One region of the Brevibacillus sp. FSL K6-2834 genome, then DNA from elsewhere that is predicted to be linked to it. Evidence: riboswitches for the same ligand, from Rfam matches in the RefSeq annotation. Region 1 holds a riboswitch; the other holds the start of a gene.
What was found. A riboswitch is a leader RNA that binds a small molecule or an ion and turns the genes downstream of it on or off. The one in region 1 is predicted to bind cobalamin.

Region 1 (3,402 bases):
GTCGGCTCGGTTTTTGCCGGCGATTCCGGCGAGTTGTTCTGAGCTTGAGGCTGGTTCGCCGGTGTGCCGCAAGCGGCAACGAGCATGGAAACAGCGAGAACCAGGCTGGTGAGGACGAATGACCATCTGCGCTTCAAAGAGATCAACCCCCAACATTTTGTTATAAATTTAATATATTTTTAATATATTGCAAAAATTGAGGTTATTCAACTATTTTCGCTATCAATTTCCAAGATTCCCCCGTACATGGCTTGTCCAGTAGTTTGCCGTGCCCAGGAAAGCGTGCCGTATTCGTAATGCCACCACTCTTTGGGGTAATTGACGAAACCGGCCTCGGTCATCAGGTGATACAGAAGACGTCTGTTGGCGCGGATCGTTTTCGCCTGTTCATCAGGGCTGAGAGCGTTTTCATAGAATCGGGTAGAGGCCCGTTCGCTGAAATCGTCAAACTCTGTTCCCATGTCGAGCCACCCATCGGGGCCTTCGATCGTCAGGTCTACTGCTCCACCGGACAAATGGGGCGATGGCTTTTGCACATCCTTGCTGGGGACGGCGACAAATTTGCTCAGTTCGGCCTGAAGCGCCTCGCCTTCTTCCCAGCCCTGCTTGAGCAGTGTTTGCTTGAATCTTTCATAGAGAGAGCTTTGCACCTGGTAGGAGCGCCAGCCGTCAAATACGACGAAGCGATAGCCGTCGGGCAAGCGTTCGGCTGCTTGGACCAGGCGGAGAGCGGCGCTTTTTCGCAAGTACGCTTCGGGAGTGGTTCCGTCGTAGCCTTGCTTGTAGTACATCGGCCAGACCGTAATTTTTTCGGACAAGCTGGAGAGGGGGAGCATCGCTTCGCCGCATTCTTCAAGGAGAGGCTGTACGTAGAGATGTGGCCGCTCCGGAGGAATCGGGAGATCCTGTTTCATCTGGACCACCTCCTGTTTGTGGATATGTTTTCCATCATCCTAGCAAAGAACAAAACTTTAGTAAACTGCATTTAATTTTCATTTGTTGAATAAAACTCGATGATCAGCTTGTTCTTTCTATCCGTGCCCACTTTTGTTATGATGATAGCAAGCGCCAGTCTTTGGCTGGCTGAACATTTCCATATCGCGCAAACAGGTCTTTGCTTCCTGCACGGTGCACGCCGCGGGAAGCGAAGTTAAAAGGGAAGTTTGGTGAAAATCCAACGCGGTCCCGCCACTGTAAGAGAGGAGTTTTCCTTCAAGGCATTTTGCCATCCACTGCCCCGGGTCGGGGACGGGAAGGAGAAGGAAAGCAGCGATTCTCGAGCCAGGAGACCTGCCTGTCTTGCCTGAGCACTGATTTCCTTCGGGTCAAAGGAAGAGGTGGATCGTTGTAGCGAACTGTCCGCGCTTTGTCTCCCTTTGTTTTCCAAAGGGAACAAGGCGTTTTTTTATACTTTTCGGAAGGTTGGCGTGTACTCCCCTGGAAAAGCAGGCGGCAGTTTCGCGTTTCACCCGGAGATTTGCCCGAGTGGCTTTGTATGTTCAAAAGGATTGCGCAGAACGAAGGAGGGGCTGTTGATGAGCAAGGCCGACAACAAGCGAGGGCTGCTGCTGGTCTATACAGGAGACGGAAAAGGCAAGACGACAGCGGCGTTAGGCTTGGCTGTACGTGCAACCGGCAGAGGAAAACGGGTTTTAATGATCCAGTTTATCAAGTCTCCGGAACGCACCTATGGCGAGAAGATTATTTTCGACCGTCTCGGAATCGAAATGGTGCAGATGGGCGTCGGCTTTACCTGGACCAAAACACCGGAGGAGCACCGCAGCGCCCTTGAAAAGGCGTGGAGCTTTGCCCGCGAAAAGGTGCTTGGCGGCGAGTACGATGTGGTGATCCTGGACGAATTGAACAATGCCCTGGCAATTGATCGTTTTCCGATTGACGATGTGCTCCCGCTGGCTGACGTGCTGGATACGGTCCAAAACAGGCCGCGCCACGTCCATCTGGTCATTACCGGCCGCAATGCGCAGCCCGCGATCATCGAGATGGCCGATCTTGTGACGGAGATGAAGCCGGTCAAGCACTACTATGACGAAGGCATTCCCGCTGTACTCGGAGTTGAGTACTGATGGGGCTGCTGGAGACCTACGGCCACGGCGGGGATCTGGTGACGGCTGCAGAGCGCTTTGGCGTATCGGCCGAGGCGTTCCTTGATTACAGCGCCAATATAAATCCGCTCGGTCCTCCGGCAAGGGTCCTGGAAGCGCTGGGGAGGTCGCTTACCGCCGTTATCCGCTATCCTGATCCCGGCCATCGAGCTTTCAAGCGGGCATTGGCTGCCCGGCTGCGTCTGCCGGAAGACGCCCTTTTGCCGGCAAATGGAGCGGCGGAAGCGATGGCGCTGGCCGTGCTCGCTCTGCAGCCGGAAAGCGCAGGTGTGGTGACGCCGTGCTTTTCCGAATATGCCCAACTTTCCCGCCAATTCGGCGCTCGCGTCGTGGAATGCGCGGGACGGGAAGAAAACGGCTTCAAGCCAGACGCGCGGGAGCTGTATCGGCTCTTTCGGGAGACGCAGCTCGTGTTCATCGGTTCTCCGAACAATCCGACCGGTCTATTGTATGAACCAGACGAGCTTTTGCAAATGGCCGAATGGACAAATGAAACCGGTACCCATTTGATTGTCGATGAAGCTTTTCTCGATTTTGCGGCTCGGGAGAAGCAGTTTACACTTGCGGATCGGCTAGGACATTTTCCGCGCGTCCTGTTGATACGCTCCATGACCAAAATGTTCGCTATCCCGGGGCTTCGGCTCGGTTATGCGATCGGTCACCCCGCACTGATCGAGAGGATGAGGAGCAAACAGGTGAGCTGGAGCGTCAACGGCTTGGCCTTGCTTGCGGGAGAGTTGTGTTTGCAGGAAGCGGATTATGAAGAAGAGACGAGGCGCCTCATCGCTGCAGAACGCCGCTTTTTGCTGGACGGACTGCAGTCGGGGCTGGGCTGGCAGGTATGGCCGGGAGAGGCCAACTTTTTGCTCGTTCGCTCCCCGGAATGGACAGACGCGACGGCGCTGCAGGAGGAAATGGGCAAACGGGGCATTCTGATCCGCAACTGCGCCATGTATCCGGGACTGACCGCCCGCGATTTTCGCATCGCCGTTCGCTCGCGGGCCGAGAATGAACGGCTGCTGTCTGCCTTTCATGATGTGATGGAAAAAAGGGGGGCGGTCTTGTGAGCCTTATTTTGGTCACAGGGGGCGTTCGGTCGGGAAAGAGCCGTTTTGCCGAGGAATTGGCCCGTGATGCCGCGCAGGACGTGTTGTACGTGGCGACAGGAAAAGCGTGGGACGATGAGATGGCCAGACGAATCGAGCTGCATCGGGAGCGCCGCCCTGATACGTGGGGATTGTGCGAGCTCGGCGGACGGCTGTCCGAATCGCTGGACGCG
Region 2 (3,402 bases), 2.5 Mb from region 1:
AGAGAAAGTCCGTTGAGCGCCGGTTGGGAAGCTCCCGGATACGTGTAGTGAACGAATGAAAATCGCAATATGTCCAAGGCAGCTCTAGCTGTCTGTTCCGCTGCATCTGTCTGTTCTGCTGCATCTGTCGTCACTTCGAATGCCACTCGCGCCTCATCCTCCCATCCACCATTCCAGCATCGCCAGCAGGAGACATCCGGCTACCGCTTCCCATTCGTACCTTTTGGAACGCATATGGGAGGCATGGACCAGGACGCGGAAATCGTCCGTAAACCCTCTTGCCGTCATGCTGATGTACATCTGGCGGTAGCGTGCCATCGTGCGGATAAATAATTGAACGATCAGCCTGCCCGCATCCTTGAGTGTTCCCGCCGTGCCGCGGTGCCCTCCTCTGGCCTTTTGCGCCGTCCAGATTTGCTCGGCTGTCTCCAGAAGAACGAAGACAAAACGGTACATGATCATCATCAGATCAGTCAGAATGGAGGGGATGCCGATCCGGCGGAACACTTGCAAAACCTCGGCAAAGGGAACTGTAAAAAGAATAAAGGAAAAGCAGGAGAGCGCCGCCAGCGAGCGGGCGGCCAGGCTCATGGCCCTGGACAGCCCCTCTGCCGTCACATAGACAACCCAGCTTCCCAACTGCCAGGATGCGATTGCATTGTCATCCCGTGTCCATTCCGCCAGTCTGGATGCCTCCAGGAGCAGCGCCGGGCTTCCGGCGAGCAGGAAGGCGACGGAGGCAGCCACCACGACAAAATAGATCCGCCATGGAGTGCGGGCATAGACGACGATCCAGACGCTCATCCAGACGAACAGAATGCCCTGGACAAGCGGGTGGCTGATCAGTGCCAACAGCAGCATGGCCAGCGAAAAGAGCAGCTTCTGTTCGGGCGGCAGCCTCTTCAGCCTGTTTTCGTAAGCGAGGGAGTCGATCCGTCCAATCATTCTTGCCTGTTTTTCAGGCGGCCCCGGTACAAGCCGATGGCATACCCGATCACGCCTGCTCCCAGAGCAGCCTGCAGGGCGAACAAGAGGCTTTCTGTCTCACCGCCGGGAGGTTCGAGCAAAGGCTGAAACCACGGCTCGTAGTCAGGAGCCACCTCCATGATCGCTTCCTCTGCCGCTCCATCGGCTCCGCCGAATTCCGAATCTTTTACGACCAGCAATGGCACCACCGCCAGTACCGCTGCCGCCAAAATGAGCAGCCAGTTCGTCCAACGCTTCATCTCTTACCCCTCCCTTTTCAGCAGCTTCAGCTGCGACAATTCTTGCGCGTTGTAGGCTTGAAGCCAATTCCACACGAGCACCGTCAGCAGTCCCTCGCTGATCGCCAGCGGCACCTGCGTCAAGGCAAATATCCCCGCAAACTTGACAAAGGAAGCCATAATCCCGCCAGAAGCAGCCGGGAATGCCAGCGCCAGTTGAACGGAAGTGACCAGATAGGTGCTGAGGTCAGCCAGCGCTGCCGCGAGAAAAATGCCGAGCTTCTGGCCACCTTTCTTTCTGGCCACCAGCCGATACACGCCATATGCGACGAACGGGCCAACAACCGCCATGGAAAACGCATTGGCGCCGAGTGTCGTCAAGCCCCCATGCGCGAGCAGCAGCGCCTGAAACAAGAGCACCAGACTGCCCAGTACAGACATGACCAGCGGACCAAACAAGATCGCGCCCAGCCCTGTTCCTGTGGGATGGGAGCTGCTGCCTGTCACGGACGGAATTTTCAGCGCGGACAGGACAAATGCAAAGGCTCCCGCTACCCCTAAAAGCAGCTTGAATTCGGGCTTCTCTTTGACAATGCGTTGAACCTGACGCAAGCCGAGGAAAAAGAAGGGCAGAAAAACAGCCCACCAAAACAGCGACCACCCTGCCGGCAAATACCCTTCCATAATATGCATGGCATGTCCGGTTTGTGGCGTATTGAACAGCAAGTAAACAAGAAATCCGGTTATCAGAAGACCACTGGCAACGGTGCGTCTACCCCTCATTCAGCAACACTCCTTACTCTGATTCTCTAAAGAACACACGCAAAAAAGCTCACCCGATTTGGATGAGCTTGGCACACGGCAACTAACGATACTGCGAACAGTCGTTTCGTTTGGGCTCACCTCTCCTTTCCTCGAAGGCTCATGGGTGTGGCAGCAAGGTAGGTCTCCTGGCTTCCGGATCAATACGCTCTTTTGCCTTCCCCGTCAAATCGACAAGTGGCTTTCGAAAAAAGAGCATTCCCCTGGTTACAGTGGCGGGACCGCTCGGGAGTTTCACCCGATTCCCTGTTACCCCTTACTATTCATAAGGGCACCTTGCTGCATTTTATTCTTTTCCAAAAATTCGCAGATGATTGTCTATTATATACGATGGGTTGCAAAAGAAAAAGGAGAACGTGCCAGTTCTCCCTTTTCTCTTTGGCAGTTGAAAGCTGCAAACCGCCAGATGCCGAAGCTGCTACTCTGAAAGCTGCAGACTGGCTCGCCTCCCAAGCTTTTATCACAAAATTACCGTGCATCTACGCCGACTGCTTCGCTAATGTGCGAAAAGCCGTCGCGCTTCAGGAATTGGAGCAGCTGCTTGTTGATCATTTTGACAATCCCCGGCCCCTGATACGCCATGCCTGAATAGACCTGGACGAGGCTGGCGCCGGCGCGAATCTTGCGGTACGCATCCTCTCCGGTAAAGATGCCGCCCACTCCGATGACCGGCACCTTGTCCCCGACTTCCTGATAAATCTCCTTGACCCAGGCGGTCGCTCTCGCTTCGAGCGGTTTTCCGCTCAAGCCGCCTGCCTCATTCGCTCTCGGATGGTCTTGCACAGGCTCGCGGGACAATGTCGTATTCGTCGCAATGATACCGGAGATTCCTTCTGCCACGGCAGCCTGCACGACGTCGCGCATCTGCTCGTCTGCCATATCGGGAGCCACCTTCAACAGGATCGGCTTCGCCTTGGCTCCCCGCGATTCCAGCTCGGAAGCCTTGTCCTTGACTGCGCGAATCAAGCTGCGCAAGCTCTCGGCCTCCTGCAAATCGCGCAAATTCGGTGTGTTTGGCGAACTGACATTGATGACAAAGTAATGGCCGTAGCTGTACAGCATGTCCAAACACTTGCTGTAATCGCTGGCGGCGTGTTCATTTGGCGTAATCTTGTTCTTGCCGATGTTGATCCCGATCGGAATATCGGCATAAGCGTAATCGATCAGATTTTGGGATGCCAAATATGCCCCCAGATTATTAAAGCCCATTCGGTTGATGATGGCGCCATGTTCCACTAATCTGAACAGCCGCGGCTTCGGATTGCCCGGCTGGCCTTGCGGCGTGATCGTCCCGACCTCGACAAAGCCAAAGCCGAGCGCTGCCAGGGCGTGGTACACCTCCGCATTTTTGTCAAAGCCCGCGGCGAGCCCAACC

Region 2: linked by a shared signal. The riboswitch ahead of NST96_RS22745 (energy-coupling factor ABC transporter permease) and the one ahead of cobO (cob(I)yrinic acid a,c-diamide adenosyltransferase) in region 1 are both predicted to bind cobalamin.

The regions. Positions count from the first base shown of each region.
Region 1 covers NZ_CP151945.1:1,456,913-1,460,314, forward strand. The annotation lists gene NST96_RS07315 (ABC transporter substrate-binding protein) at 1-137, opposite strand, end outside; gene NST96_RS07320 (M15 family metallopeptidase) at 207-914, opposite strand; cobalamin riboswitch at 1,093-1,313, shown strand; gene cobO (cob(I)yrinic acid a,c-diamide adenosyltransferase) at 1,536-2,084, shown strand; gene cobD (threonine-phosphate decarboxylase CobD) at 2,084-3,190, shown strand; gene cobU (bifunctional adenosylcobinamide kinase/adenosylcobinamide-phosphate guanylyltransferase) at 3,187-3,402, shown strand, end outside.
Region 2 covers NZ_CP151945.1:4,637,416-4,640,817, forward strand. The annotation lists gene NST96_RS22730 (ABC transporter ATP-binding protein) at 1-146, opposite strand, end outside; gene cbiQ (cobalt ECF transporter T component CbiQ) at 154-945, opposite strand; gene NST96_RS22740 (energy-coupling factor ABC transporter substrate-binding protein) at 942-1,226, opposite strand; gene NST96_RS22745 (energy-coupling factor ABC transporter permease) at 1,230-1,988, opposite strand; cobalamin riboswitch at 2,128-2,321, opposite strand; gene NST96_RS22750 (quinone-dependent dihydroorotate dehydrogenase) at 2,496-3,402, opposite strand, start outside.